2 regions of the Methylobacterium sp. BI1 genome follow, and region 2 is predicted to be linked to the other one. Evidence: riboswitches for the same ligand, from Rfam matches in the RefSeq annotation. Region 2 holds a riboswitch; the other holds the start of a gene.
What was found. A riboswitch is a leader RNA that binds a small molecule or an ion and turns the genes downstream of it on or off. The one in region 2 is predicted to bind thiamine pyrophosphate.

Region 1: it holds a riboswitch for thiamine pyrophosphate, as region 2 does, so the genes downstream of both, thiO (glycine oxidase ThiO) here and thiC (phosphomethylpyrimidine synthase ThiC) in region 2, are expected to answer to the same signal.

What each region holds. Positions count from the first base shown of each region.
Region 1 is NZ_CM155267.1:4,476,614-4,491,121, forward strand. Features, by position in the region: gene AC1MGR_RS21170 (circularly permuted type 2 ATP-grasp protein) at 1-579, shown strand, start outside; gene AC1MGR_RS21175 (alpha-E domain-containing protein) at 708-1,652, shown strand; gene AC1MGR_RS21180 (transglutaminase family protein) at 1,690-2,517, shown strand; gene AC1MGR_RS21185 (proteasome-type protease) at 2,549-3,301, shown strand; gene AC1MGR_RS21190 (NAD(P)H-dependent flavin oxidoreductase) at 3,302-4,375, opposite strand; gene AC1MGR_RS21195 (thiamine phosphate synthase) at 4,394-5,050, opposite strand; gene thiG (thiazole synthase) at 5,091-5,876, opposite strand; gene thiS (sulfur carrier protein ThiS) at 5,912-6,124, opposite strand; gene thiO (glycine oxidase ThiO) at 6,121-7,326, opposite strand; TPP riboswitch at 7,403-7,531, opposite strand; gene AC1MGR_RS21215 (adenylate/guanylate cyclase domain-containing protein) at 7,577-8,824, opposite strand; gene rpoD (RNA polymerase sigma factor RpoD) at 9,067-11,061, opposite strand; gene dnaG (DNA primase) at 11,262-13,184, opposite strand; gene AC1MGR_RS21230 (GatB/YqeY domain-containing protein) at 13,268-13,729, opposite strand; gene carA (glutamine-hydrolyzing carbamoyl-phosphate synthase small subunit) at 13,955-14,508, shown strand, end outside.
Region 2 is NZ_CM155267.1:1,164,010-1,178,517, forward strand. Features, by position in the region: gene AC1MGR_RS05615 (acyltransferase family protein) at 1-662, opposite strand, end outside; gene AC1MGR_RS05620 (restriction endonuclease) at 858-1,232, opposite strand; gene AC1MGR_RS05625 (alpha/beta hydrolase) at 1,260-2,105, opposite strand; gene AC1MGR_RS05630 (zinc metalloprotease) at 2,351-3,148, shown strand; gene AC1MGR_RS05635 (hypothetical protein) at 3,336-3,557, shown strand; gene AC1MGR_RS05640 (hypothetical protein) at 3,698-3,952, shown strand; gene AC1MGR_RS05645 (BA14K family protein) at 4,062-4,808, opposite strand; TPP riboswitch at 4,957-5,065, shown strand; gene thiC (phosphomethylpyrimidine synthase ThiC) at 5,144-7,036, shown strand; gene AC1MGR_RS05655 (TY-Chap domain-containing protein) at 7,057-7,626, opposite strand; gene AC1MGR_RS05660 (Y-family DNA polymerase) at 7,746-9,320, opposite strand; gene AC1MGR_RS05665 (ImuA family protein) at 9,223-10,077, opposite strand; gene AC1MGR_RS05670 (collagen-like protein) at 10,309-11,199, shown strand; gene AC1MGR_RS05675 (molecular chaperone DjiA) at 11,357-12,082, shown strand; gene AC1MGR_RS05680 (N-acetylmuramoyl-L-alanine amidase) at 12,079-12,834, shown strand; gene AC1MGR_RS05685 (TerC family protein) at 13,007-14,032, opposite strand; gene AC1MGR_RS05690 (TIGR03862 family flavoprotein) at 14,221-14,508, shown strand, end outside.

The sequences.
Region 1 (14,508 bases), 1.9 Mb from region 2:
CCGCTGGTCTTCCGGCCCGACTCCGTGCTCGGCGTCCCCGGTATCATGAACGCCTACGAGCGCGGGACGGTGACTCTCGCCAACGCGGTCGGCACCGGCATCGCCGACGACAAGGCGGTCTACAGCTACATGCCGGAGATCGTGAAGTTCTTCACCGGCGAGGAGCCGATCCTGCACAACGTGCCAACCTATCGCTGCCGCGAGAAGGAGGCCTTCGCCTACGTCATGGACAATCTCGGCGACCTCGTGGTGAAGGAGGTCAACGGCTCCGGCGGCTACGGCATGCTGGTCGGCCCGCACGCCACCAAGCGCGAGATCGAGGAGTTCGGGCGGAAGCTGAAGCACGCCCCGGACGGCTTCATCGCCCAGCCGACCCTGGCGCTCTCCACATGCCCGACCTTCGTCGCGTCCGGCGTCGCGCCCCGGCACGTGGACCTGCGCCCCTTCGTGCTGTGCGGCTCGGACGAGATCCGTATCGTTCCCGGCGGGCTCACCCGGGTCGCCCTGAAGGAAGGGTCGCTGGTCGTGAACTCGAGCCAGGGCGGCGGCACCAAGGATACCTGGGTCCTCGACGCCTGAGACATCGCGCGACATCCGGCCGGAGGTTCCGTGCCGGGTGCCTTTCCAAGCCCATGCCGGCTCCGGCATAGTCCTTTCCGCCCAACGGCCAGCATTTCCGACGCCGGCCGACGTCCCGATGGAACCCCATGCTGTCCCGGACCGCCGACAACCTGTACTGGCTCTCGCGCTACGCCGAGCGGGCGGAGTTCGTCGCCCGCATCCTCGATGCCGCCCTGCGCCTGGCTGCGCTGCCGTCGAGCTACGGCGGCGGCGAGACCAACGAGTGGGCCTCGGCCCTGGCCTCGGCGGGCGATCCGGAAGTGTTCAAGCCGCTCTACGCCAGCGTCACGGAAGCGACCGTCTGCGACTTCCTCGCCTTCAGCCCCCACAACCCCTCCTCGATCCGCTCCTGCATCGAGACCGCGCGCGAGAATGCCCGCAGCGTCCGCACGGCGCTGACGACGGAAATGTGGGACGCCATCAACGGCGCGTGGCTCGAACTGCGCAACTACGAGGGGCGCGACCTCAATCGCGACGAGTTCACCCGCTTCCTCGACTGGGTGAAGGGTGTCTCCCTGGCCTTCGACGGCTCGGCCTACCGCACGATGCTGCGCAACGACGCCTACTGGTTCACCCGGCTCGGCACGGCCATCGAGCGAGCGGACAACACCGCCCGCATCCTTGACGTGAAATACCGCATCCTGCTGCCGGCGTCGGAGAAGGTCGGCGGCAGCCTCGACTATTTCCAGTGGACCACGATCCTGCGCGAGGTCTCGGCCTTCAACGCCTATCACTGGGTCTACCGCGAGAGCGTGAAGCCGCTCCTCGTGGCCGACCTCCTGATCCTGAACCGACAGATGCCGCGCTCCTTCACCAATTGCTACGGCATGCTGGTGGAGCACCTCGACCTCATCGCCGACGCCTACGGGCGGCGCGGCGCGAGCCAGCGCCTCGCCAGCAACACCCTGGCGCGCCTGGAGGGCGAGAATATCAACCGCATCTTCTCCTCCGGCCTGCATGAGTTCGTGACGGAGTTCATCGTCGAGAACAATCGCCTCGGCGCAGCGGTCATCGAGCAATATCTGGTATAGGGCCGGCCCCGGCCCGACGCCGCGCAAAGGTCGCCGCATGCGAATTCGCGTCTTCCACGAGACCAACTACACCTACGAGCAGCCCGCCCGCGGGCTGATCCAGGTCCTGCGCCTGCGCCCTCGCGACCACGACGGCCAGTACGTCCGGCGCTGGCGCATCGAGCCCTCCGTCGACGGCCGCGTGAGCGAGCGCGAGGACGGCTTCGGCAACGTGGTGCACTGGTTCACGGCGGACGAGCCGGCCGAGGCCCTGTCGATCCGGGTCACCGGAGAGGTCGACACGCTCGAGATGCACGGCATCGTGCGCGGCACCATCGAGCGCCTGCCGGACGTGTTCTACCTGCGGGATTCGGATCTCGCGCTGGCCAACGACGCCATCCAGGCCTTCGCCCAGGAGGTCGCGGCAGCCGGCGATCCGGCCCCCCTGCCCTGCCTGCACCGGCTGCTCGCCGCCGTGCACCAGCGGGTCGCCTTCGTCCCCGGCCCGGCCAGTGCCAGCACGAACGCCGCGCAGGCCTTCGCGCAGGAGAAGGGCGTCTGCCAGGACCTCACCCATCTCTTCATCGCGGCAGCGCGCCACCTGGAGATTCCCACCCGCTACGTCTCGGGCTACTACCACCACGCCGACCGGGACGCGGATCAGGGCTCCGGCCATGCCTGGGCCGAATCCCTGGTCCCGGGGCTCGGCTGGATCGGCTTCGATGCCGCCCACGGCATCGCCACCACCGAGGCGCATATCCGCGTGGCCGTCGCCCTCGACTATCTCGGGGCGGCCCCGATCCGCGGCAGCCGCATGGGCGGCGGCACAGAAACACTCGACGTGACGCTTCGCGTCGAGCAGGCACAGGCTTCCGTCCAGTCCTGATCGCGGGCGGACGCGCGAGAAAGACCGCACCATGACCTACTGCGTCGGTGTCCTCGTCGAGGAGGGGCTGGTGATGATCGCCGACACCCGGACCAATGCCGGGCTCGACGACATCTCGACCTATCGCAAGCTCCACCACTTCAACGTGCCGGGCGAGCGCGTAATGATGCTGGCGTCCGCTGGCAATCTCTCGATCACCCAGTCGGTCCTCAGCCTCCTGGCCGAGGGCGTGGAGGGCGATGCCGGCGAGCCGAAGATGAAGCTCGTCGAGGCGCCGACCATGTTCCAGGCGGCCCAGCTCGTCGGCCGCGCCATCCGGCGGGTTCGCGAGATCGAGAAGGCGGGGTTCGAGGCGGCCAACCTGCGCTTCTCCGTCTCTCTGCTGTTCGGCGGACAGATCGGCTCCGACCCGATGAAGCTCTACCTGATCTACTCGGCCGGCAACTTCATCGAGTGCAGCGGCGACGCCCCCTTCCTGCAGATCGGGGAACACAAGTACGGCAAGCCGATCCTCGACAGGGCGGTGAAGTACGAGACCGACCTCTACGACGCCCTCAAGGTCGGCCTCGTCTCGATGGATTCGACGATGCGGTCGAATCTCGGCGTCGGCCTGCCCATCGACATCGCGGTCGCCCGCCGCAACGCCCTCGACCTCGAGGTGAACCACCGGATCGAGGCTGGCGAGAGCTACTTCCACGACCTGCGCGAGCGCTGGTCGGCGGCCCTGCGCGCCGCCCACCGGGCCATCCCCCGGCCGCCCTACGGCCCGGCGACGGCGAAATGATCAGGCCCTCGGGCCACCGAGGAGCCTGAGCGCACCTTCCGCAAGCTCGTTCGTCAGGCGACCCGCTTCCGTCTCACGGGCGAGCGGCGCACCCTGCCCTGCCCAGAGCGGCGAGAAATCGCCCGAACCACGCCGCTCGGCCTCGACCCGTAGAGGCTGCAGGCCGATGGCCGCCGTGGGGAACACCGGCGCGTCGGCGCGCAAGGGCCCGAGTTCGCGGATGACGCGATTGACGAGACCGCGGGCGGGCTTACCCGTCAGCACGTTGGTGATCGCCGTGTCCTCGTCGCGCGCCCGGCGCAGGGCATCGCTATGCGGCTGCGAGAGACCGGCCTCCGGGCAGCGCAGGTAGGCGGTGCCGATCTGAACAGCGGAGGCGCCGAGCATGAACGCGGCGGAGATTCCACGCCGATCGGCGATGCCCCCGGCCGCGATTACGGGCACGTCCACCGCATCGACCACCTGGGGCACCAGCGCCATCGTGCCGACCTGTGTCGCGGGATCGTTGCCGAGGAACAGGCCGCGGTGCCCACCGGCCTCGGCGCCCTGGGCGATGATGGCATCGACTCCGCGTTCGGCGAGCCAGCGCGCCTCCCGCACGGTGGTGGCGGACGAGAGAATGAAGCAGCCGAGCGCCCGCACGCGGTCGAGGAGAGCCGCTTCCGGCAGGCCGAAATGGAAGCTCACCACCGCGGGGCGGATCTCCGCGATGGCGTCGAGCATCGCCGCGTCGAAGGGCGACCGCTGCGCCATGGCGATCGGAGCCGCCGGGTCGAGGCCGAGTTCCGCATAGTAGGGGGCGAGCCGGCTGCGCCAGGCCGCTTCGCGCGCCGCATCGATCGCTTCCGGCACGTGGCAGAAGAAGTTGAGGTTGAACGGTGCATCGGTCCTCGACCGGATCGCCTTCGCTTCGGTGCGGACCGTGTCAGGGGTCATCGCCGCACAGGCGAGGGAGCCGAGACCGCCGGCCGCACTGACGCTGGCGGCGAGGGCCGGCTTCGGCCCGATCATCGGCGCCTGGATGATCGGGTGCCGCACCGCGACGCGCTCGAGAAAGCGGTTCTGACCCCACATGCGCTGGCTCCTGGCCCGTCACCGTTCGTCGGATGCCGCGCCGAGGCGGGCGAGATAGGCGCGTAACCCGTCCTCCGGATCCGCGGCGCGCATCAGCGCGCCCATCACCGCGACACCGGCGGCCCCCGCTTCGCGGCATTGGCTTACGCGATCGACCGTGATTCCCCCGAGGGCGATGACCGGCATGCCGAACGCGGCGGCGGTTCGGAGTGCCTCCACTCCGAGGGCGGGACCGTAGCCCGGCTTGCTCGGCGTTGGAAAGATCGGGCTGAGGGTGGCGTAGTCGGCACCGGCCCGGGCAGCGACCGCGACCTCCTCCGGCGTATGCGCCGAAACGCCGATGCGACCGCCGGGCAGGCATCGGCGGGCTCGGGCGATCTCGGTGGCGGTGGTCCCACCGGGCAGATGGACGCCGTCCGCCTTTAAGTCGGCCGCAAGCGCCGCATCGGCTCCGATGGTGAGGAAACCGCCCTCGCGCCGAACGAGATGCGCGATGTCCCGGGAGAGTGCACGCCGTGCATCCGGTGCCAGGTCGCGCTCGCGAAACCAGACCCAGCAGGCGCCGGCGCGCAGGAGGCGTTCGAGGATGGCACGAAGCTGCCGGGCGGCGACCTCCGGCGCGTCGGTCGCCGAGCGGTCCGTCACCACCAGGAGCCGCGCGGGCAGGCCGCTCATCGCCGCGCGCCGGGGGCCGGTGCGTCGCTCGCGGCCCGGCTCACGAACCCACGAGACCCAGCTGCGGGCTCGAAGGCTCGGCCCGGCCCCGCTTCGGGATGCGGCCGGCGAGATACGCGTCGCGGCCAGCCTGGACGGCATTGCGCATGGCGCGGGCCATGCGCACGGGATCGTCCGCCTTGGCGACGGCGGTGTTGAGGAGGCAGCCGGCGGCGCCGAGCTCCATGGCGATCACCGCGTCGGAAGCGGTGCCGATGCCGGCATCGACGATCACCGGCACCGGGGATCGCCGACAGATGAGTTCGAGGTTGGCCGGGTTGGCTACCCCCATGCCGGAACCGATCAGCGAGCCCATGGGCATCACGGCGGCGCATCCGAGATCGGCGAGGCGCTGGCAGACCACCGGATCGTCGTTGCAATAGGGCAGCACGGTGAATCCGTCGTCAACGAGGTGGCGGCAAGCCTCCAGCAGCTCGGCCACATCGGGATACAGCGTCTCGCGGTCGCCGATGACCTCGACCTTGATCCAATTCGTGTCGAGGGCTTCGCGAGCGAGCTCGGCGGTCATGATCGCGTCGCGCGCCGTCTCGCAGCCGGCGGTGTTGGGCAGGAACCGGTGCCCCTCGAGCCGCCGCAGGGTGTCCGAGCCGTGCCCCTGGAGCGAAACCCGCCGGATCGAGGCCGTGACCACCTCGGCGCCGGAGGCGGCCACCGCATCGAAGAGGATGCTCTGAGTGGGATAGCCGGCGGTGCCGATGAACAGGCGCGAGCCGAGGCTCACACCGCCGATCACCAGCGTGTCCGTGTCGTTCGCGATCTCGGTCATTCCGGGCCTTCCTGCCATAGTGTCCTCCTTCCCGATCATCCGCCCTGCATCGCGCGGACGATCTCGACGCGGTCGCCCTCGCCGAGGGCGGTGGTGGCCCAGTCCCGGCGCCGAACCACGGAGCCGTTGAGCGCGATGGCGATGCCCTGCGGGCTCTCGATGCCGGTCTCCTCGGCCTCCTCGCGGAACAGGGCGTCGAGGTCAGCGGCCGTGCTGTCGCGGGCCTCGCCGTTCACCGTGAGCCTCATGCGAAAGCCCTTTCCGGCAGCCGCGCGAAGCGGGCCCGGCCGAACTTCCGGGCGTAGTCCGGGAGGGCGCCCTCGGTCACGAGGGCCGCGACCGCATCGGCGGTGGCGGGGGCCAGGAGGTAGCCGTTGCGGTGATGGCCGGTGGCCACGACGAGGCCGGGCGCCAGGGCGTCGATGATCGGAGCATCGTCGTCCGAGGTCGGCCGGAAGCCGCTCCAGACCGCCTCCACCGCCATCTCCTCGATACCGGGCAGGATGCGGCGGGCTCCCTCCAGCAGAGCGTAGAGACCTCCGGCCGTGACACCGGGGACGAATCCGCAATCCTCCACCGTCGCGCCGACGATGAGATGGCCGTCGCTCTTCGGTGCCATGTGGACCTGCTCGGTCCAGACCATGTGGGTGAGGGTGCCAGTGCGGGCGGTGGTCCGCAGGGCGAGGGACTGGCCGCGCAGGGGCCGGACCGGAAGAGCGAGATGGTCGGGCAGGAGCCCCGCCTCCCCGCTCCAGGCACCGGAGGCGAGCACGACGGTGTCGGCCCGGCTCATACCCTGTGCCGTGCGCACGCCGGTGACCCGCCCGGCGCTCCAATCCAGGGCCTCGACCGCGCTTCCCTCCACGATGGCAACCCCGGCTGCGAGGCAAGCCCGCACGAGGGCGGCCATCACCCGGCTCGGATCGACCTGGTGGTCATGCGGGCAGAACAGGCCGGCGGTGACCGCGGGGCGCAGGCGCGGCTCGCGGGCCCGCACCTCCGGACCGGTGAGCCATCGAGCGTCAAGGCCGGAGCGCTTCTGAAGGTCGTGCCGGAAGCGCAGGCGCTCCACCTCGTCCCGTCCGATGGCGAGTACCAGGGTGCCCTCCTCCCGGTAGTCGATGTCGAGGGCGGCCGCGGCCTGAAGCTGGTCGCGAAAGCCCGGCCAGCGCGACAGGCTCTCAAGGGCCAGAGGCAGGAGCGGGTCGGAGCCGGGTTCGTGCTCGGCGGCGGGGGCCAGCATGCCGGTGGCGGCGAGGCTCGCCCCGGCCCCGACGGTGTCGCGCTCCAGGACAGTCACGGAAAGTCCGGCCTGGGCCAGGCGCCACGCCGCCGACAGCCCGATTAGGCCGGCGCCGACGACGACCACGTCACTGCGGGCCGGGGCGACGGCGGCCGGCGGGGCAGCGCCGTGCGTCCGCCGCAGGTTGAGGAAGGAACTCGGGGTCACGTCCAACGCAATCTCCGCGACAGGCGTCGAGATTGGTGGGCTGCAGCTTCGAATGGTGAAGCGTGCCGGGCTTGAGGAGAAACCCGCGGTCCAATCCCTACGCCGGTATGAACCGGGTCAGGTTCGAAGGATTTCCGCGCCGCCATCCGCGAACGGACGGCCATCGGTTTCTCAGCCCCTTGCCGGGGATCTCCCTGGAACATCCCTGATGTGGGCCGTCCACGCGCCGGGGTCAATCCCCGCGGGGGGCTCAGGCGGCGGGCGGACGCGCCGGCCGATAGACGCCCATGGACTCGGTGAACCCGTCGAGCGCGTGTTCGCCGAGGGGCTCCGGCATGTCCCAGAGGAAATCGACGAAGGGCTTCGTCATCAGAATCGGCTCGCCGAGCGTCCGGTTCAGGCGGGCGACGCGACTCGCGAGGTTCACGTCGCGGCCGATGACCGTGAAGTCCAGCCGCGCGCCGGAGCCGACATTGCCGTAGGCGGCCTCCCCGTGATGCAGGGCGATGCCGGCGGCCACCGGGTTGGCGAACCGGCCCAGGGCATTGGCCTCGGCCAGGGCCGCCATCGCGCTCTGCGACGCCGTGAGCGCGCCCTTGGCCGCGCCGCCCAGGTCGTCGCCCGGCTCGCGAAAGATCGCCAGCAGGCCGTCGCCGAGATACTTCAGGACCTCGCCGCCCTCGCGCTCGATGGCCGGCACCAGACAGTCGAAGAAGATGTTCAGGAGGTCGACCGCCTCCTCCGGCGTCATGTCGGCGGAGATGCGCGTGTAATCGCGCATGTCGGCAAACAGGATCGCCGAGCGGATGCGCTGGACGTGGCCGCGTCGGATGGAGCCGCCGAGGATCGCCTTGTGCGGCTCGTCCCCGACATAGATCCGCAGCACGTGGTCGAGTTGCTTGTTGACGCTGCGCATCTCCATTACGGCCGCGAGGGTCGGCATGACGAAGCGGAGGATCGCCACGTCCTCGTCGCGGAATCCCGCCTCGGATCGGGTCGCGAACGAGATGCCGTTGCGGGTGCCGTTGGTGAAGAACAGCGGCGCGACGATGTAGTGCCGATACCCCTCGGCCTTCAGGTCCGGGATGACCGCGAAGGCATCATCGGGCGTCTCTGCGAGATCGAGAATCAGCCACTCGCCGGTCTCGTGGACGCGAAAGAACGGGCTGGCGCGATAGGCCCTGTCCGACGCCTCCCCGTGAGGGAACAGGCGGACCGTGGAACCGCTCTCGCGGGTCCAGAACCGCCCGACGCCGGAATACTCGGAATGCAGGGCATCGATGGCGGTGGTGGCGCGGTCCACCGGCACGTCGAGGGCGATCAGGCGCTCGGCGAGCCCGGAGAGCAGGTCCTCCGCCTTCGGCATGCGCGCGCCCTCGCTCAGCAGCCAGTCGCGCAGGGCGACGCATTGCTGCAGGGCGCCGAAAGGCACGTCGGCCGCCTCCGAGCCGTCGGCTTCGGCGGTGGGGGAAGGCTGGGGCGGGCCTCGATCGAGCATATGGCCAAGGTGGGTTGGGAGACGGCGTCCGGCAACGGCCACCACTCGGGTTTTGTGAGTATCGTGCAGGCGTGGCCGCTTCAACATCGCAGACCGGGCCGGGCGCCGGAGCCGACGCCGTGCGGCACGCCTCATGCGCGCCGATGGCCTGGAACACCGTCGAAACGAAAGAGCCGGCCCCGAGAGGAACCGGCTCTTTCGCAGGGGGCGTCGGCCGGGGCGAGCCGGCACAACCTAAGACGTCAGTTGTCGAGGAAGCTGCGCAGCTTGCGCGACCGGCTCGGGTGCTTGAGCTTGCGCAGGGCCTTCGCCTCGATCTGACGGATGCGCTCGCGGGTCACCGAGAACTGCTGGCCGACCTCCTCGAGGGTGTGGTCGGTGTTCATGCCGATACCGAAGCGCATGCGCAGCACCCGCTCCTCGCGGGGCGTGAGCGAGGCGAGCACGCGCGTCGTGGTCTCGCGCAGGTTCGACTGGATCGCCGCGTCGATGGGCAGGACGACGTTCTTGTCCTCGATGAAGTCGCCGAGGTGCGAATCCTCCTCGTCGCCGATGGGCGTCTCGAGGGAAATCGGCTCCTTGGCGATCTTGAGAACCTTGCGCACCTTCTCCAGCGGCATGGCGAGCTTCTCGGCCAGCTCCTCCGGGGTCGGCTCGCGCCCGATCTCGTGCAGCATCTGGCGCGAGGTCCGGACGATCTTGTTGATCGTCTCGATCATGTGCACCGGAATGCGGATCGTGCGGGCCTGGTCGGCGATCGAGCGGGTGATCGCCTGCCGGATCCACCAAGTCGCGTAGGTCGAGAACTTGTAGCCGCGGCGGTACTCGAACTTGTCGACCGCCTTCATCAGGCCGATGTTGCCCTCCTGGATCAGGTCCAGGAACTGCAGGCCGCGGTTGGTGTACTTCTTGGCGATTGAGATCACGAGACGCAGGTTGGCCTCGATCATCTCCTTCTTGGCCTGACGGGCTTCGCGTTCGCCCTTCTGGACCATGTTGACGATCTTGCGGTACTCGCCGATCTCCAGGCCCGTCTCGGAGGCCAGGGTCAGAATCTGCTCGCGCAGGCGGGCCACCTCGTTCGAGCCCTTCTCGACGAGATTCTTCCAGCCGCGACCGCCGAGGCTGCCGACGCGCTCCATCCAGTTCGGGTCGAGTTCCCAGCCCTGGTAGTGGCGCAGGAACTCGTCGCGGGCGACGCCGTGGCTCTCGGCGTAGCGCATCAGGCGGCCCTCATGGGAAATGAGGCGCTTGTTGATGTCGTAGAGCTGCTCGACCAGGGCCTCGATACGGTTGGCATTGAGAGAGAGCGACTTCACGTCGGTGACGACGGCGTCCTTCAGCTCCTCCTGCTTGCGCTCCTGCGCATTGGTGCGGGTGCCGCCCGAGGCCTTCAGCTCGGCATGCTCGATCTGCAGCTTGCGCAGCTTGCGGTAATTGTTGGCGATGTTGTCGAACGTCTCCAGGACGCGCGGCTTGATCTCCGTCTCCATGGCCGCCAGGGAGACATTGTTCTCCATGTCGTCCTCGTCGTCGCCCTCCGGCGGCGTCGGCGCATCGCCCTCGCCGTCCTCGGTCTCCTCGGCGCCGTCGGCGATCTGCATCGCGTTCTTGGCGTCCGGGCCCGCATAGGTGGCTTCGAGGTCGATAATCTCGCGTAGCAACACCCGGCCGTCGACGAGCTCGTCGCGCCAGATGATGATGGCCTGGAAGGTCAGCGGGCTCTCGCAGAGCCCGGCGATCATCGCCTCGCGACCGGCCTCGATGCGCTTGGCGATGGCGATCTCGCCCTCGCGGGACAGGAGCTCCACGGAGCCCATCTCGCGCAGGTACATGCGCACGGGATCGTCCGTGCGGTCGGTGGGTTCCTTGGTGGTCTCGGCGCGCAGGGCGACGGGCTTGGTCGGCGCGATCTCCGCGACCTCGGTGCCCTCGGCCCCTTCCTCGTCGTCGGCCTCGCCGTTGGCCTTGGCCTCCGTCGTCTCCTCGGTCTCTTCCGCCTCGACGACGTTGATGCCCATCTCCGAGAGCTGCGAGAGCACGTCCTCGATCTGGTCGGGGTCGGACTGGCCGTCGGGCAGAACCTCGTTGATCTCCTCGTAGGTGATGTAGCCGCGCTTCTTGGCGAGCTTCACCATCCGCTTGACGGAGGCATCCGTCAGATCGAGGAGCGGCCCGTCGGTCTGTTGCTCCGGAGCAGCATCCGTCTCGTCCCGTTCCGTTGCCTTCGTCGCCATGGTCCGCCTATGGTTGTCGTGTCAGCGTCGCGCGGGAGCGTGTCGCTCACTCCGCGTCGTCGACGCCGAAATGCATGTGATGTGCGGACCGCCGAAGTGACAGCCGCGTCGATATCAGATCCCGGTATGCAAGCGAGACGCTTGACCGATTGTTAACCATGAGCCGCCGATGGCGGCCGAATTCGTTCGCGGCGCGCGTTTCAGTGTGCCGATGCCTCATCTGCATCCGGCACCACCTCGTCCGCCTCCGCACCAGCGATGACGGCCATACGGGCCTTTACGTCGCACAGCCAAGCGAAGTTCGCCTCCGTCTCGTCCTCGACCAGGGCCCGCTCAGCCAAGCGGAGTTCGCTATTTAGCGCTCCAGACTTGCGGTGCAAGATCACGGCCTGACGCAATGCGTCTTCGAGACGCACAGGATCGGCATGCGCGTCAAGGGTCCATCGATCGCCCGGGCGCACATGACTGGCGAGCCGAACCGCAGCATCTATGAGTCCGGCGCGCTTCAAGCGGCTCTCCAGAACCTCGACGCCGGGCTGGTCTGCGTCGGCGTGACTGTCGAGCAGGAGAGAGCGCAGAGCCTGCGCATCCGGGTCACCGAGCTCGAGTTCGGCGAGATCCTCCGCCTCGATCCCGAGCAGTTCCGGGTGGACGAGGAGGCTGGAGACGATCATCGCCTCCCGGTCGCGGAAGGCGACCGGGCCGGACGCATTCGTCTCGCCGGCGTAGAGGGGGTTGAACTTCGTGGTGATTCGCGGCGACGGCGGCGGATCGCCGGGCCGGGGACTGCGCTGGAAGGCCGGACGGGCCGAGCCTGTCCGCGGCTCCCACGGGCCGCGACGGCCCGAGGCGGCCTGCGGGGACAGGGCGCGCAGGCGGCCCTCGATCTCGTCCCGGTAGAAGCCCCGCACGGTCTCGTCGCGGATGGAAGCGACCATCTCGCGCAGCGACTTGGCGAGGCCGGCCCGCCGCTCGGGCGTATCGAGGGGCGCCCCGTCGGTGGCGCGTGACCACAGTACCTCGACCAGGGGGCGTGCGGCGTCGAGCACCCGGTCGATCGCCGACTTGCCCTCGTTGCGCAAGAGATCGTCGGGGTCCTGCCCCTCAGGCAGCATGGCGAAACGCAGGGACTTGCCCGGCGTCAGCCCCGGGAGGGCCACATCGAGAGCCTTGAAAGCGGCACGCTGGCCGGCGCCGTCGCCATCGAAACACAGGATCGGCTCGTCGGCGTTGCGCCAGAGGAGGCCGATCTGCTCCTCCGTGAGCGCGGTGCCGAGGCCCGCCACGGCGTTGGGATGGCCCGCCAGGGTCATGGCGATGACGTCGACGTAACCCTCGACGGCGATGATGACGCCGCGATCGTGCGCCGGCTTCCGGGCCTGGTGCAGGTTGTAGAGCAGCTGCCCCTTGTGGAAGAGCGGCGTCTCCGGCGAATTCATGTACTTCGCCTTGGCGTCCTTCTGCATCGCCCGGCCACCGAAAGCGATGACGCGCCCGCGGGAATCGGCGATCGGAAACATCACCCGATCGCGGAATTTGTCATAAGGAACGCGGATGTCCTCGCCGGCCACCAGCAGGCCGAGCTCGATCATCAGGTCCCGGTCGACATCCTTGGCGGCGAGATGATCGCGCAGGGCGTAGCGGTCGCCCGGAGCGTAGCCGAGGCGGAAGCGGCTCCGGATCTCAGGCCCGAGCTGGCGCCGGTCGAGATAGGCGCGCGCCTCCGCGCCGGCGCGGTCACGCAACTGCTCCTCGAAGAAGACGGCCGCCATCTCCATGACCTCGATGGCTCCGGCACGCCGGGTCTCCTGCTCGCGGGCATCGGCGCTCGGGGCCGGCAGGGTCACGCCGGCCTCCGCCGCCAGGCGCTCCACCGCCTCGGGGAAGCTCAGCCCCTCCGTCTCCATCAGGAAGGTGAAGACGTCCCCGTGCTTGCCGGAGGAGAAGCAGTGGTAGAACTGCTTCTGGTCGTTCACGTAGAACGAGGGCGACTTCTCGGCATTGAACGGCGACAGGCCGCGCCACTCGCGACCCGCCTTCTTCAGACGCACGCGACGCCCCACGATATCGGATGCGGGCAGGCGCGCACGGATCTCTTCGAGGATGTGGGGCGGGTAACGCATGGGACCTCTGCGGCCGACAATCTTAGCGTAAGGCGCTTAAGGAATCTCGACCGGCGGGCTCGCGAACGAGGTTCGAGACACCCTCACGCCTTGGCGTTCAGCGCCTCTTTCACGAGGCCGCTCGCCTTGGCGAAGTCCATGCGGCCGGCATAGGCACTCTTCAGGGCGGCGATGACCTTGCCCATGTCCTTGGGGCCGGCAGCGCCCACCTCAGCCACGGCCTTGTCGATCGCCGCCCGGGTCTCGGCCTCGTCCATCTGCTGGGGCAGGAAGCCGGCGATGATCGCGACCTCGTTGCGCTCGTTCTCGGCGAGTTCGGGCCGGCCACCCTGGTCGTAGACCGCGGCCGATTCGTTCCGCTGCTTGATCATCTTCTGGAGCAGCGCGAGGATCTCCTCCTCGGAGGCCGGCTCCTTGCCGAGGCCGCGCGCCTCGATGTCCTTGTCCTTCAGGGCGGCCTGAATCATCCGGACGGTGGCGAGCTTCGCCTTGTCGCCGGACTTCATGGCTTCCTTCATCTCGGTGGTGAGACGGGCGCGCAGCATCATGTGACTCCTGAAATAGCGGGACCCCGGAAAAAGCGGGATTCGGACGACGGATCGAGGGCGTGGTCTGCGAATTGCTGCGCGAACCGGGGTTCTTGAGACGCGCCGCCGCCGGGGCCACATTGACCCCAACGCGGCACGCTCGCTATGAGCGCCGCACGATAAGCCGCCCGCACGCGCCGCTCACGGCGCCGGGATCGGCCGGACATAAGCGAGATCACGCCGATGCTGCAAGATGAAGGCGTCCACACGCCTGCCGTGCCCGCGCCCCCCGCTCCCTGGGCGGAGCCCCTGGCCACCGCTCTCCTGGTCCTGGCGGACGGGACCGTGCTGGAGGGTTTCGGCATCGGGCAGACCGGAATCGCCGACGGCGAGGTCTGCTTCAACACCGCCATGACGGGTTACCAGGAGATCCTGACTGACCCCTCCTATGCTGGGCAGATCGTCACCTTCACCTTTCCGCATATCGGCAACACCGGCACCAACGACGAGGACCTCGAGAGCCTCGATGCAGCGCCGGCCTCCGGCGTGCGCGGCACCGTGATCGCCTCGGCGGTGACCAAGCCCTCGAGCTGGCGCTCGTCGAGCCATCTCGACGCCTGGCTCAAGGCTCGCGGCATCGTCGGCATCACCGGCGTCGACACCCGCGCGCTGACGGCGCTGATTCGCGACAACGGTATGCCGAACGCCGTCATCGCCAACCATCCGGAGGGTCGCTTCGACCGCGAGGCGCTGAAGGCCCGCGCCGCGGCCCTGGCACCGATGGAAGGTCTCGACCT
Region 2 (14,508 bases):
CGGGGATGGCGCTGCACGCGGTCGGCGAAGGTGAAGATGCGCGCGGCGAAGAGGTAGCCGACCAGGAACCAGACGTAGCGGTCGCAGAACTCGTCGATCAGTTCGAGGCCGGTATGGATCGGCAGGACCTGCAGCAGCGCCGCGCCGCCGAGGAGCCACGCCGTCGGCACGGACCGCAGCGCCTTGGTCAGCACCGAGAACACCGCCAGCAGGTAGATGAACCACAGGGTCGAGTAGGGCTCGACCACGGCCAGGGCCAAGTGCGCGGCGAAGGCGCCCGGACCGGCTCCGTCGGTGATCGGCCCGTACTTGAAGGCCGACTGGATCAGCACCCAGAGCACGTAGAAATAGACGAAGTGCACGAGGCGCCGGTCGAGGAACAGGCGCCAGTCGCGGTCGATGACCCGGCCGAGGAACAGGCCCGACAGCAGGAAGAAGTCCGGGATGCGGAACGGGCGCGCGAAGGCCACGACGGTGTGAAGGAAGCCCTCGCCCTCCATGGCGATCCCGGTGCCGAGCGTCGAGTGCATCATCACCACGAGGATGATGCAGAGGCCCTTGGCGACATCCACCCAGGCGAGCCGGGCGGCCTCTTCCGGGGATCCCGCTGCGACCCGTCCCGCTCCGTTCGCCGATCCTTGTTCCGCCGTGACCGCCGCCATGATCCGTCCCCGCCCACAGGGCCGCGATCCTTCGGCGCCAGGTCTTAAGGATGGCGATACGGCGGGGATTGGTCGCCGATCATGCCGAACGGAAGGTAAAGGCCGGGCCGGGTCTTCCTGCGGGCGAGGGCGCCTTCCCGGGATGCGCGACCCCGTACAGGCTCAGACCTCTTCAAGCCCAGACCCGTGCAGGCGTCAGTGCGGGTCGCGCTTGGCGCCCCGGCGGTCGCGGGTCATGCGGGTCGCGGCGTGGAAGTCGTCCGGCTTGGTGCGGACCCAGGCCAGGAACTCGGCCAATGCGGGCGCCGCCCGCAGGGCCTCCACGTCGGCGAGGCGGCGGGCGATCTCGGCCTCGCTGAAGCGGGCATGGATCGCCGAGTGGCAGATCTGGTGCAGGCGCACCGTGCCGGCCCGTGCCCCGCCCTTCAGCTTCGGGGTCAGGTGGTGCAGGCTCGATTTGGCATGGGCCGGGATCGGCCGCTCGCAGAGCGGGCAGATCACCGGAGCTTTGGCCTGCGGACCGTGCGTGGTCGGGTCGTCGTCGCGCCAGAGTCGGGCTCGTCGTCCCAAGGGGGTCTCTCCCGTCGGATGCGTGGCTCAAGGGGCCGCTGCCGGGACAAGCCGGCGGCAGGCGAGGACGTTCGGATGGAACAGGGCCGCGGCCGCGCGGTCCTGGGTCCCGAGAATGGAAACGTGGTCGCCGGGGATGACGGTCAGGTGCGCCCGCGCCCCGGCCTGGGCCGCCAGCCGCTCGGCATGCGCCAGCGGCACCACCGGGTCGTCCCGGCCGTGGACGATGACGATCGGACCGCCCGCGTCGGCGATGCGCGCATCGGACCGGAAGGTGTCCCGAAGGAGCAGGCGGGTCGGCAGGAAGGGGAAGCGCCCGGCGACGATGGCGGAGAGGGAGTCGAAGGGCGCCTCGAGATAGAGGCCGAGATGCGGCCGGGTCTCGGCCAGGGCCACCGCCACCGCCGCCCCGAGGGAATGACCGTGCAGCAGCACCGGGGTTCCGGGAGCCCGCGCCTGCACCATCGCGTAGGCCGCCTCTCCGTCGGCGATCAGCCCGGCCTCGCTCGGGCTCCCGGTCGAGCCGGGATAGCCGCGATAGGCGATGGCGAGGACGCCCCAGCCCGCTGGGCGCCAGGGGGCGCCGGCGAACCGCGCCGCAGCGGGCTCCGGCCGCGAGCCGTTGCCGTGGAAGCTGAGCACTACCGGACAGCCCGGCTCCGGCGCGCGCCAGAACCCGAGCAGGCGCTCGCCATCGGCCGTGGGCAGGCTCACCGCCACCGTGCCCGTCGGCGCCGGTCGGACGGCGGCGGGCGCCTGGCTGCGGAAGGCGCCCGGATAGATCAGGTGGCGCTGGAACACGGTCAGCAGCGTCACCGCCAGGACGGAGAGGCCGAGGACGGCGGTGGCCACGAGGGAGGCGAGGAGGCGCATGCGCTGGATGACGGGGAGGCCGCGACCGAGCGACGCCCCCGGGCCAAGCTGGCGGGGCGCCGAACCGTGCCGGACCCTGGGATGGAAGGGACACTTTGGCGTGCCCGAGAGGTAGGGCTGGACTTTGGCGTGTCACCAGCGATGTTGCGTCGCGTGAATGCTCTTGCGCCCGTCCTCGCCCCGAGCGTCCCCCCGATGACCCGCCACCGGTCCGACGCGCTGCCATCGGTCCGGCGCGGCGCGGCATGAGGGACGCGGCCGGTCGCGTGGAGGGCATGGGCGATCCGGGCCTGAGCCCGAACGCGCTCCTCGTGGGGCTGATCTTCTGCGGAGTCGGCTTCGGTATCGGCGCCGGGGCGCTCGTGGGCTCGGGCGCCGCCTTCGTCTTCCTGATGTCCGGCTGGGTGCTGGGCCTGTGCCTGCACGAGTACGGCCATGCCCGGGCCGCGCTGCTCTGGGGCCTGCCCCGCACGGGCGCCCTCACCCTCGATCCCCTTCGGGCCCCCAACCCCGTGGCGACCATGCTGCTGCCGGCGCTGTTCACCATCATGGGTGGCGTCGGATTTCCGGGGGGCGTGGGAATGCCCGACGGCGCCGGCGGTTCGTCCAAAACCCCGTTGAGCCGGGGACGGCAATCGGCGGTGGCCGCTGCCGGCCCGGCGATGAGCGTCCTCTTCCTCGTCGTGCTCGCGCTGCTCTACTCCCTGGCGAGTCCCGGCGCCGCGACGCTGAGGGCGGTGCTCGCCGTCTCGGTTCTGTTCCAGGGAACGGCCCTGGTGCTGGGGCTGATGCCGATCCCGGGGCTCGACGGCTACGGCATCGTCCGGCCCTGGCTCTCCGGGCCGCCGGCTTCGCCACCCGCCGCGCCCTGGAGCATGGCGGACCGGATGGCCCGGCATTCGGGTCTGGTGCTGCTGGGCCTCTTCCTCGTCTCCGCCGCCTTCACCCGGCCGCTGTTCCGCGCGAGCCTGCTGTTGACGGACCTGTTCGGGATCGATCTCGCAGATGTGATCGCAGGGTTCCGGCTGGTGCGCCTGTGGTGATCCGCTCCGTCAGGACGAGAAGCGCGAACGGAAGACTTCAGCCCATCGCCGGATGATCTGCCGGCGCGGTATGTACGTTAACGAGCGCAGCCGTACTCTTGCGATGCGTGCTGGGGCCAGCGCGCTGTTCGTCTCGAATTCAGGAGCGACGCACCGGCCTTCACGATCCTCGAGGCGGGAGCGGGTCATGCGGGAGGATGCACCGGGGCATTGGACGCCGTCGTCCGGCTACCGCGTACTGCTCCTCGACACTGCCGGTCGCGTCCTTCGCACCAAGTCGCTCGCGAGATGCACCGAGGCGGAGGCGCTGGATCGGGCGCGGGCCTTCATGGACGGCCGCTCCGTCGAACTCTGGGACGCGGGGCGCCTGATCCGGCGGCTCGAGGCCCCGCACAATCCGACGGCGTAGACCAGGGCGGGCGGCCCGGGTCCGGCCGCGGCGTTCCGGCCGCAACGTTCCGGACCCCTGGGAACCGGGCTTTCGTGCTAGGTGCGCTCGGCCACCGGATTCCGACGCGATCCGGCGCGGCCCGGTGGAGAGACCCTGCGATGGCCCTCAAGACGACGTTCCTGGTGCAGACCTTCGTGCTGAAGCGCAAGCGGCTCTCGCCGGGCGACCGCGAGGTGGCGGTGACGGAGAGCGGGGCCCTGAAGAAGGCCGAGGCGATGGCCGCGCGCTTTCCCGGCACGGCAGCGATCAAGGTCGTGGCCGACGACGAGACGGGGGAACTGGAGAGCGCCGCGATCCTGGGCAGCTTCGGCGAGGTGCCGGACGACTTCGCCGAGAGCCTGCAGGGCTCGTGAGGCGGAACGCGTCCCGGCCTTCGCAGACCTCGAAGGGGCCTTCAGGACGTAAAAAAGGGCCCCGCCGCGTGGCGGAGCCCCTTCCGATGGGTAGGGAGCCCGTCAGCCGTTACGGGCAGGCGTGGCGCTGGCCGTCATTACCGAGATAGGTCCCGGTGCGGCGGTCGTAGGACCGGAAGCGCTGGACGCAATAGGCCACGTCCTCGCCGCTGGTCGCGACCTCCGGGCCGGCCTCGTAGCCCGTCGCGGCATAGCCGCCACCGTAGGGCGCGTAGCCGCCGTAATAGGCCGGTGCGTAGCCGCCGGCGTAATAGTCGTCGCCGTAATAGCCGCCATAGGCACTGCCGAGGCCGTAGCCGATCCCGGCACCGGCGAGACCCAGCCCGAGCCCGAGGCCCAGGCCGCCGTAGCCGCGGCGGTAGCCGTAGCCCCGTCCGGCATAGGCACCGCCCCGGTTGAACCCACCGCGGTTGAATCCGCCGCGATCGCCCCGGAAGCCGTTGCCGGCGGCCAGGCCCGCCCCGGCGCCGACGGCACCCACGCCGATGGTTCCGCCTCGGTTGAAGCCGCCCCGGTTGAAGCCACCCTGCGCAAGGCCGCCGCGGAAGCCGCCACCGCCGAAGTTGCCTCCGACATTGCCGCCACGGAACCCGCCGCCCTGGGCGAGGCCGCCGCGGAAGCCGCCGCCGCCGAAGTTGCCGCCGCGGAAGCCGCCGCCACCCAGGCCGCCGCCGTGGAAGCCGCCGCCACCGCCCCGGAAGCCGCCACCGCCGCCACCCGGACGCGCGTCCGCGGCGGCGGGAATCATCGAGAGGGCTCCGACCAGGGCGGCCGAGGCCAGGAATATGCGTTTCATGGGAGAACCTGTGGTTCGCGTGCCGACCCCGAGGGTCGAACTTCTGGTGAACGAACGCGGGGGCTGACGATAAAGTTCGTTTCGCACCCTATTCGCCGCACGGCGTCGGGCCGGCGATTGACAAATCGGCCGCCGCCCTCGAATCTGGAAACATTCCGAGGGGGGCTCCGAGTACGGGAGCTGAGATTGGGCGCGTCGCCCTGACCCTTGAACCTGATCCGGTTCGTACCGGCGGAGGGACGGGAATCTCCTCGACGACGCGTCACCCCAGGCGTCATCCCATCCGACCCCGCCGCCGATGAACCGGATCGTCTCCCACGCCAGGAGCGAAACCGATGAATGCACCCGTTCTCCCGAAGGACCTTCCGCAGGGCCAGCCCCAGGCTGTGACCACCGGCCCGATCATGGGCTCGCGCAAGGTCTACGCTCCCGTGGCCGGGCACGACGACATCCGGGTGCCGTTCCGCGAGATCACGCTCAGCGATCCGAAGGAGGCCCCGGTGCGGGTCTACGATCCGTCGGGCCCCTACACGGAGACGGATGCCAGGATCGACCTCCATGCCGGCCTGCCGCTGGTGCGCGAGCCCTGGATCGCCCGGCGCGGCTACGCCACCGTGACGCCGCGAGCCGTCAAGCCCGAGGACAACGGCTTCGTGCCCGAGGACAAGCTCGTGGCCCCCTGTCCGGCCACCCGCGAGATCCGCAAGGCCGGCCCGGGCCAGATGGTGACGCAGTACGAGTTCGCCCGCGCCGGGATCATCACCGAGGAGATGATCTACGTCGCCAACCGCGAGAACCTCGCCCGCCAGACGATGCTGGAGGGCGCGCAGGCCGCGCTCGCCGACGGCAACAGCTTCGGCGCCGCGCTGCCGGCCTTCATCACGCCGGAATTCGTCCGGGACGAGGTGGCCCGGGGCCGCGCCATCATCCCGGCCAACATCAACCACCCCGAGGTGGAGCCGATGGCGATCGGCCGCAACTTCCTGGTGAAGATCAACGCCAACATCGGCAATTCCGCCGTGACGTCGTCGGCCGCCGAGGAGGTCGAGAAGCTGGTCTGGGCGACCCGCTGGGGCGCCGACACGGTGATGGACCTCTCGACGGGCCGCAACATCCACAACATCCGCTCCTGGATCGTGCGCAACTCGCCCGTTCCGATCGGCACCGTGCCGATCTACCAGGCCCTGGAGAAGGTCGGCGGCGACCCGCTGAAGCTCGACTGGGAGGTCTTCAAGGACACGCTCATCGAGCAGGCCGAGCAGGGCATCGACTACTTCACGATCCATGCGGGCGTGCGCCTCGCCCACGTGCCGCTCACCGCGCGCCGGGTCACCGGCATCGTCTCCCGCGGCGGCTCGATCATGGCGCGCTGGTGCCTCGCCGGTCACCGCGAGTCGTTCCTCTACGAGCGCTTCGACGAGATCTGCGACATCATGCGGGCCTACGACGTCTCGTTCTCCCTGGGTGACGGCCTGCGCCCCGGCTCCATCGCGGACGCCAACGACGCGGCGCAGTTCGCCGAGCTGGAGACCCTGGGCGAATTGACCAAGATCGCCTGGGACAAGGGCTGCCAGACCATGATCGAGGGCCCCGGCCACGTGCCGATGCACAAGATCAAGGTGAACATGGAGAAGCAGCTCGTGGAGTGCGGCGAGGCGCCGTTCTACACCCTCGGCCCGCTGACCACGGACATCGCCCCCGGCTACGACCACATCACCTCCGGCATCGGCGCCGCGATGATCGGCTGGTTCGGCTGCGCCATGCTCTGCTACGTCACCCCGAAGGAGCATCTCGGCCTGCCCAACCGCGACGACGTCAAGGAAGGCGTGATCACCTACAAGATCGCGGCCCATGCCGCCGACCTCGCCAAGGGCCACCCGGCGGCGCAGCTGCGCGACGACGCCCTGTCGCGGGCCCGGTTCGACTTCCGCTGGGAGGACCAGTTCAACCTCTCCCTCGACCCGGACACGGCCCGTGCCTACCACGACGAGACCCTGCCGAAGGACGCCCACAAGGTCGCGCATTTCTGCTCGATGTGCGGCCCGAAGTTCTGCTCGATGAAGATCACGCAGGACCTGCGCGCCGAGGTGCTGGCGATGGAGGCGGCCGGGCAGGTCTTGGGCGAGGCCGCGCCCCTGAGCGCGGCCGAGCGCGAGGCCGGCATGGCGGCGAAATCGGCCGAGTTCCAGGCCGAGGGCGGCAAGCTCTACGTCGACGCGGCGGAATAGGCCGCTCGTCCCCGGATCGGTCACCGGCGTTTGACCGGTCCGGGGCAAGGACGAAGGGGAAGGATCGCCCTCGGTGCCTTGAACGCGATTTGGGTGTCCGACCGGGCGCCGTACGCGTCATGGAGCGTGCTCAGCATGAGCGTGGCCGCGACGTCGAAATCAGGCGGCGTCCCGAGGGCGATCTCCCGGACATAGTTCCTTACCGGATCGGCCTGAGCGAAGCCCAGTCGGGCAAGGGCCTGGGCCGAAGGCTGCGAGAGTTCGAAGCGAAGGGTGTCCGTCCTGGGGCCATAGGCCGCCGAGGAGGCTTCGCAGTGCATCTGGGTATCCGAATCGAAGAAGATGCACTGGACGTAGCTCTGGCCCACATGTGCATCGCTCACGACGAGGAAACGATCCCGCGAGGTGGAGGTCGGGCCGAGCCGGTGAATGCTGCGCAGCCGCTCGACGACGGCGCATCGATGGGTCGCGACAAATTCCGCGCGTCCGCGATCCGCCGGGGCTGCGGCCGACACGGAACCGGCGGCGATCACCACCAGTGCGGTCCCGATGGATCGAAGGCCGACAGGCATCCCCGGGGTGGCATTCATCCTGGCGATTCCAGAACCCGACCGATGCGTGCGAGCCACGCGAGAATGCGCGATCTTTCGCGCAATGCAATCTTAAATTGCGTCGATGGCCTCGGCCGGGCTTGCCGGGACGATGCCGCTCACGCGAACAGCCCGTGCACGAACCAGCGCGCGGGCGTCTCCATGGTGGGGAAGCCCTCGCGGTAGACCCAGAGGCGGCGGCCGGCCTCGTCCTCGACCACGTAGTAGTCCCGCAGCGGACCCGGCGCCCGCCACCACTCGTCGGCGATGCGCTCGGGCCCGTCCGCATGGGCGACGCGGTGCAGGCGGCGGCGCCAGCGGAAGCGGTGCGGCGGACCGTCGGGGGCGAGGGCGATGACGTCCTCGGCGGCCTCGCCCCGGCTGAGCAGCACCAGGGGCCGGGGCGGCAGGCATGGGCTGGACGCCGGATCGGGCCGGGCTGCCGGCGCCGGGCGATCCGCCCGCCAGGGTTCCACGAGGTCGGCCCGCTCGGGCAGGTGGCTCGCGCGAAAGCCGAGCCGCATCATCCGCCGCCCGAGGCGCTGGCGCAGGGCATCGCCCAGGGGCCCGGCGCCGCCCCCCTCGGCCGGCGTCTCCACCAGCAGGCCCTGACGCGGTGCGATCGTGCCCGTGGCGGTGACCGCGAGGCCCACGGTCTCGAAGCCGAAGCCGGCATCGAGGGCCGGGCCGAGGCGATCGAGGCGCAGGCTCAGCAGGCGTGCGAGCTGGGCCGGGCACCGGCTCGGCAGGCTCATCCCGAGGTCGAGGGTCCGCACCACCCCGTCGACCCGGGTCAGGGACAGCCGCAGCGCCCGGGCTCCGAGGCCGGCCGCCTCCAGCCGGGGAGCCAGCCCCTCCATCAGGCCCGTGGCCGTGGCGACGATGGTCTCCGGCAGCCCGATCGGCTCGAGGAAGCCGCGCACGGCCTCGAAGTCGCGCGGGTCCTCGGCCGTGACGAGGGGCTCGGGCCGGCGGCCGAGGGCCTGGTCGAGGCGCAGCAGCAGGGTCTCGCCGAAGCGCCGGGCCAGGGGCGCCCGGGGCGCGGCGGCGAGGTCGCCGATCCGGCGCAGGCCGAGGCGGGCCAGGGCCTGCGCCGTGCCCGGATCGAGGCGCAGGGCCGAGACCGGCAGGGCCTGCAGGGCCTCCCCGTTGCATCCGGGCGCCACCAGGCCGCCGCCGCCGTAGCGGGCCAGGGCGAAGGCGCAGGCGGGCGTGTCCGCGAGGGCGATCCGCGCCGGGATCGCGCCCGCGCACAGGCGCTCGGCGAGGTCCGCCAGCACCTGCGCCTCGCCCCCGAACAGGTGGCTCGCCCCCGCGATGTCGAGGAAGAACCCGTCGCCGCCCTCCGCCGGGCCGTAGGGCGCCACGATCGGGGTGTAGCGCTTGGCCCAGAGGCAGAGCCGATGCAGGGCGGCCGCGTCCGCCTCCGGGTCGGCGGGATGGACGGAGACGGGCGTGCCGATCCGGGCCCGGGCCCGGGCCAGGGTCTCGCCGGGCTCGAGGCCGAGGGCCCGGGCGGCGGCGTCCACCGCGATCAGGCGCAGGCCGTTGGCCTCCATCGCGGCCACCACCAGGGGGCCATCCTCCTGAGCGCCGTCAGCCCGAGCGCTGGACGCGCCGGTCGGGCAGGCCCGCGCCCGCCTCAGCCGCGTGACCGGCCAGTGCTCCAGCCAGACCGAAACGATGCGCGGCATGATCCCACTCCAGAAGCCAGTGTCCGGTCCGCCCATTGCGGCTTCGGTCGAGGGTCACCTGCCAGCATGGCCGCTCGATGCAGCCGAAGCGGTCGCGCAGGGCTTTGCCGGCGGCGACCCGCCAGCGGGTCGCCGCCACGTTGGGGCTCTCCGCCTCGGGGGGCCGCAGCACGAGGAGGAGCAGGTCGGTTCGCCCGGCCGCCAGGTGGAGCCGGCGGCTCTGGGCCAGGGGCAGGGCGGCGTCGACGAGGCCCGCCACCGCGGCAATCCCCTGCGCCCGCAGGGATTCCTCCAGGGCCCGGTAGGCGTCGCCGTCGCTGGCCACCTCGAACAGCAGGAGCCGCCCCGGGTCGAGGCCGAGGCCGGCGAGCCCGTGCCCGTAGGGGAGGGGGTGGCCCTGGCCCACCACCAGCAGGGCCTCGCCCCGCACCCGGGCGAGGTGGCGTGCCACCAGCGCCAGGGCGAAGCCGAGGGCCGCCGGCTCGTCGCCCACCTGGGCGGGGGCGATCTCGTGCAACTGCCCGAGGGCGAGTCCACCCTGCGCGAGGCGCGAATCCACGTCGTGGATGCCGAAAGGAAGGGCCCCCCGGAGGACCGAGGCCCCTCCGTGATGGGCCACGAGGTCGCGCAGGGCGGCCAAATCCACGGGTTTCCCGTCCAGGGGCTCGGAATCCCGGGACGGCGATGCCCCATCCGCCCGGTCCGTCGACGCCATCTCGGTCTCCGCATCGGGAGGGTCTTCAGGGCTCTGTTTCATCGGCTCCGCTCCTTCCCGCTACGCTAAGAACAAAACAGGAACACACTCAATCGGTTTCCGGGGCGATTCAGAATTTCGCTGCGGCTCAAGGACTTGGCCTGTGGAAGGCTGTGGATGCCTGTGGATGGCGTCCCCCGAGCCCGCCTCCGTGCCACCCTTGACCCTGTGGCGAGGGCAGGGCAGCACTCCTCACCTGCCGCGCACAAGACGCGGATCAGCCGGGAGAACTTCATGCGTCTCGCTCGTGCCCTCGTGGTCCTGTCGGGCCTGATCACCGTCGCGGGAGGGCTCCCTGCCGCCGCGCAGACGGCGGCCCAACCCGGGGGCGATGCGTCCCGGGCCGCGTCCAAGGGGCGCCGGCCCCAGGTCGTGTCGCAGCCGATCCAGGTCTACGATGCCCGCTTCGAGAACGGGGACCTCCGCATCTCCGGCAGCGTGCGCAAGCCCGGCACGGTGGTGGTGCTCGACGAGGACATCTCGATCATTGCTGACAGCCGGGGCCGCTTCGTCTTCCGCCTGCCCTACGTGCCCACCAACTGCATCGCCACCCTGAAGGCGGGCGAGGACGAGCGCGAGGCGGTCATCGCCAATTGCGGCCCCGCCGGCCAGCCCGGCCCCAAAGGCGAGACGGGGCAGAAGGGCGAGACGGGCGACAAGGGCGAGACCGGTCCCGCCGGCCCGCAGGGCGTCGCCGGCCTGCCCGGTCCCCAGGGACCGAAGGGCGAACCGGGGATGAAGGGTGAGGCCGGCCCCAAGGGTGAGCCGGGGGCCAAGGGTGAACCGGGTCCGAAGGGAGACACGGGTTCGAAGGGCGAAGCCGGACCGAAGGGCGAGATGGGTGCGAAGGGGCCGGCCGGCGAGCGCGGCCCGGTGGGTCAGAAGGGCGACGCCGGTCAGGCCGCCCTGGCGACCGCCGCACCCGCATCCCCGTTCCGGGTGGTGCGCCAGGACACCTGCCCGGCCTCGGGCTGCGCGATCTCCTGCGAGGGCACCGAGATCTTGGCCTCGGCCCTCTGCCTGAAGGGCGGCAGCGCCATCGTGACGGCGGGGGCCGACGGAACCTTGAGCGCAGCCTGCCCCAGCGAGAGCCAGGGCCTCGTCGGCCTCTGCGCCAAGCGCTGAGCGGACGCGCGACCCGGGCGATCGCCCCTCGCCGAAACGGAGCCGTCCGGTGTAAGGACGCGCTTCGTTTCGCGCCGAAGCCGATCCTGCCCGTGTCGATACCGTTCATGTTTCCTCACTCTTCCCGCCCCGTTCCCTGTGCCCGCGGGGTCGCCCGATGAGCGTGGGCATCTGGGGCAAGCTCGGCGGGGCCGGCCTCGGCCTCGCCATCGGCGGTCCCCTCGGCGGCCTCGTCGGCGGGGTGGCGGGACACTTCCTGGTCGACCGCGAGGGCGCGCTGTTCGGCACCACGCCGCGCGATGTGGTCTTCACCACCGGCCTCGTGGCCCTGGCGGCCAAGATGGCCAAGTCCGACGGCGTGGTGACGCCGGCCGAGGTCGAGGCCTTCGCCAAGGTGGTGCAGGTCGAGGAGCGCGCCCGACCCGGCGTGCAGCGCCTGTTCGACCTCGCCAAGGGCACGGCGAACGGCTTCGAGGCCTATGCCCGCCAATTGGCCACCACCTTCCACGACGAGCCGGCCCTGCTGGAGGACGTGCTCGACGGCCTGTTCCACATCGCCAAGGCCGACGGCGCCATCCACGAGGCGGAGGAGCGCTACCTGCGCGCAGTGGCGGAGACCTTCGGCTACGACGAGGCCGCGTTCCGCCGCATCGCCGCCCGCCACGTCCGGCTCACCGACGATCCCTACCTCGTGCTCGGCCTCGACCACGATGTCGACGATGCCGGGCTGAAGGCCGCCCACCGCGCCCTGGTGCGGGAGAACCATCCCGACCGAGCCATCGCGCGCGGCCTGCCGCCGGAGGCGGTGGCCATTGCCACCCGCCGGCTCGCGGCCATCAACGCCGCCTATGACCGGATCAGCAGCGAGCGGGGCCTCACGTGAAACCGACGCCCGAGAGCCCCGTCGCCACCAGCGTCCACCCGTCGCCGAACCACGGCGAGCGGCGCTCCGGCCCGGTCGACCACCTCATCCTGCATTACACCGGCATGGAGAGCGCCGCCGCAGCCCTGCAGCGCCTCGCCAACCCCGTGGCGGAGGTCTCGGCCCATTACGTGGTGCTGGAGGATGGCCGCGTGGTGCAGATGGTGCCCGAGGGACGCCGGGCCTGGCACGCTGGCCAGGGCTCCTGGGCCGGGACCGGCGACCTGAACTCGCGCTCCCTCGGCATCGAGATCGTGAATGGCGGCCACGCGGGCGGCCTGCCGGCCTATCCTCGTGCGCAGATCGAGGCCGTGATCGCCCTGTGCGGCGACCTCGCCAAGCGCTGGAGCCTCGCCCCGCACCGGATCCTCGCCCATTCGGACATCGCCCCCGAGCGCAAGGAGGATCCGGGCGAGCACTTCCCCTGGGAGACCCTCGCCCGTGCCGGCATCGGCCATTGGGTGCCGCCGGCCCCGATCCGCGACGGGCGGTTCTTCGCGCAGGGCGATGCCGGCCCGCCGATCGAGGCCCTGCAGGCGATGTTCGCCCTCTACGGCTACGACCTGCCGGTGAGCGCCACCTTCGACGCCCGCATGGGCGCGGTGGTGACGGCGTTCCAGCGCCATTTCCGGCCGGCCCGGGTCGACGGCGTCGCCGACGCCTCGACCATCACGACCCTGCGCGACCTGATCGCGGCGCTGCCGGGACGGTAAGGTCTGACGATCTCAGAACGCGGCGCGTTCTCCTCTCCCCCCATGCGGGAGCGGGTGGCCCGCATCAGCGGGTCGGGAGCGGGGAGCGCCGGTTTCGGAGAAGATGCCCCCTCTCCCGCCTGCTCCGCAGCCATCCTCCCCCGCAGAGGGGAGAGGGTGGAGTGTTATCCGATCACGCCCGGTGCTGCATCGCCCCGCCGTCATGCCCGTGCGCCGCCTCCGGCACCGTGCCGCGGGTGCGCCACAGGCTGTAGGCGATGCCCGCGATCAGGAACACGACCGTGACCGCGAGGGAGACCCACGGCGGCACGTGGACGAGGTCGAAGGTATCGGCGACCACGATCTTCCCGCCGATGAAGATCAGGATGAAGGCCAGCGCCGTCTTGAGATAGGCGAAGCGGTCCACCATCGCGGCCAGCGCGAAATAGAGGGCGCGCAGGCCGAGGATCGCGAAGATGTTCGAGGTGTAGACCACGAAGGTGTCGGTGGTGATGGCGAAGATCGCCGGCACGCTGTCGACGGCGAAGATCACGTCGGCGCCGTTCACGAGGATGAGCGCCAGGGCCAGGGGCGTCAGCCAGAGGGCGGTCTTGCCGGTCTTCGGGTCGGCTTTTCGCACCATGAAGTGCTGCCCGTGCAGTTCGGGCGTGATGCGCAGGACGCGTTGCAGGAACCGGACGGCCCGGTTCTCGCGGATGTCGCCCGGCTCCTCGTCCTTCGAGAACAGCATCTTGAGGCCGGCGAAGATCAGGAAGGCGGCGAAGATCGACAGCACCCAGGCGGCCTGGTGCACGAGGGCCGCGCCGAGGCCGATCATCAGGCCGCGCAGCAGGACGGCGGCGAGGATGCCCCAGACCAGGACCCGGTGCTGGGCGGCGCGGGGGATGCCCAGGGCCGTGAGGATGACGGCGATCACGAAGACGTTGTCCATGGACAACGATTTCTCGACCACGAGGCCGGCCACGTATTCCTGGCCGGCCTGGGGTCCGAGATACCACCAGACCCAGCCGCCGAAGATCATGCCGAGGGTGAAGTAGAACAGCGTCAGGAGCAGGCTCTCCTTGACGCCGATCTCGTGGTTCTTGTCGCGATGCAGGAGACCGAGATCGAAGGCCAGCAACCCGGCCACGAGGGCGTGGAACCCGAGCCACATCCACACGGGCTTGCCGAGCCACTCGTAATACAGAAAATCAACCATGACGCAGGACCGTCGATGCTTCTTGAGGAGAGAAAGCATCGGCTCCGACATCACGGAACGCATCATGCAGCATCCCGCCAGAGGGGCCCGCAGCCGATGAGGCGCAGTTGGGACTCTGAACCGGGCGAATCAAGGGCATCGACCTGTCACGCTTGACAGGGCCGCCCCCCGGCGGCTTCCCAGGGCGCATGACTGACAGCGAACGCAATGGCCGGGACGGGGCCGGACCTGCCGTGATCGGCGGCGGCCCCGCCGGCCTCGCGGCGGCGGAGGTGCTGGCACGCGCCGGGCATGCCGTGACCCTCTACGACCGGATGCCGAGCGTCGGGCGCAAATTCCTCATCGCGGGACGGGGCGGGCTCAACCTCACGCATTCCGAGCCGCTGCCGGCCTTCCTCGCACGCTACCAGCCGGACGGCGGGGCGCTCGCCGGGTCCATCGCGGCGTTTCCGCCCGGCGCCCTGCGCGCCTGGTGC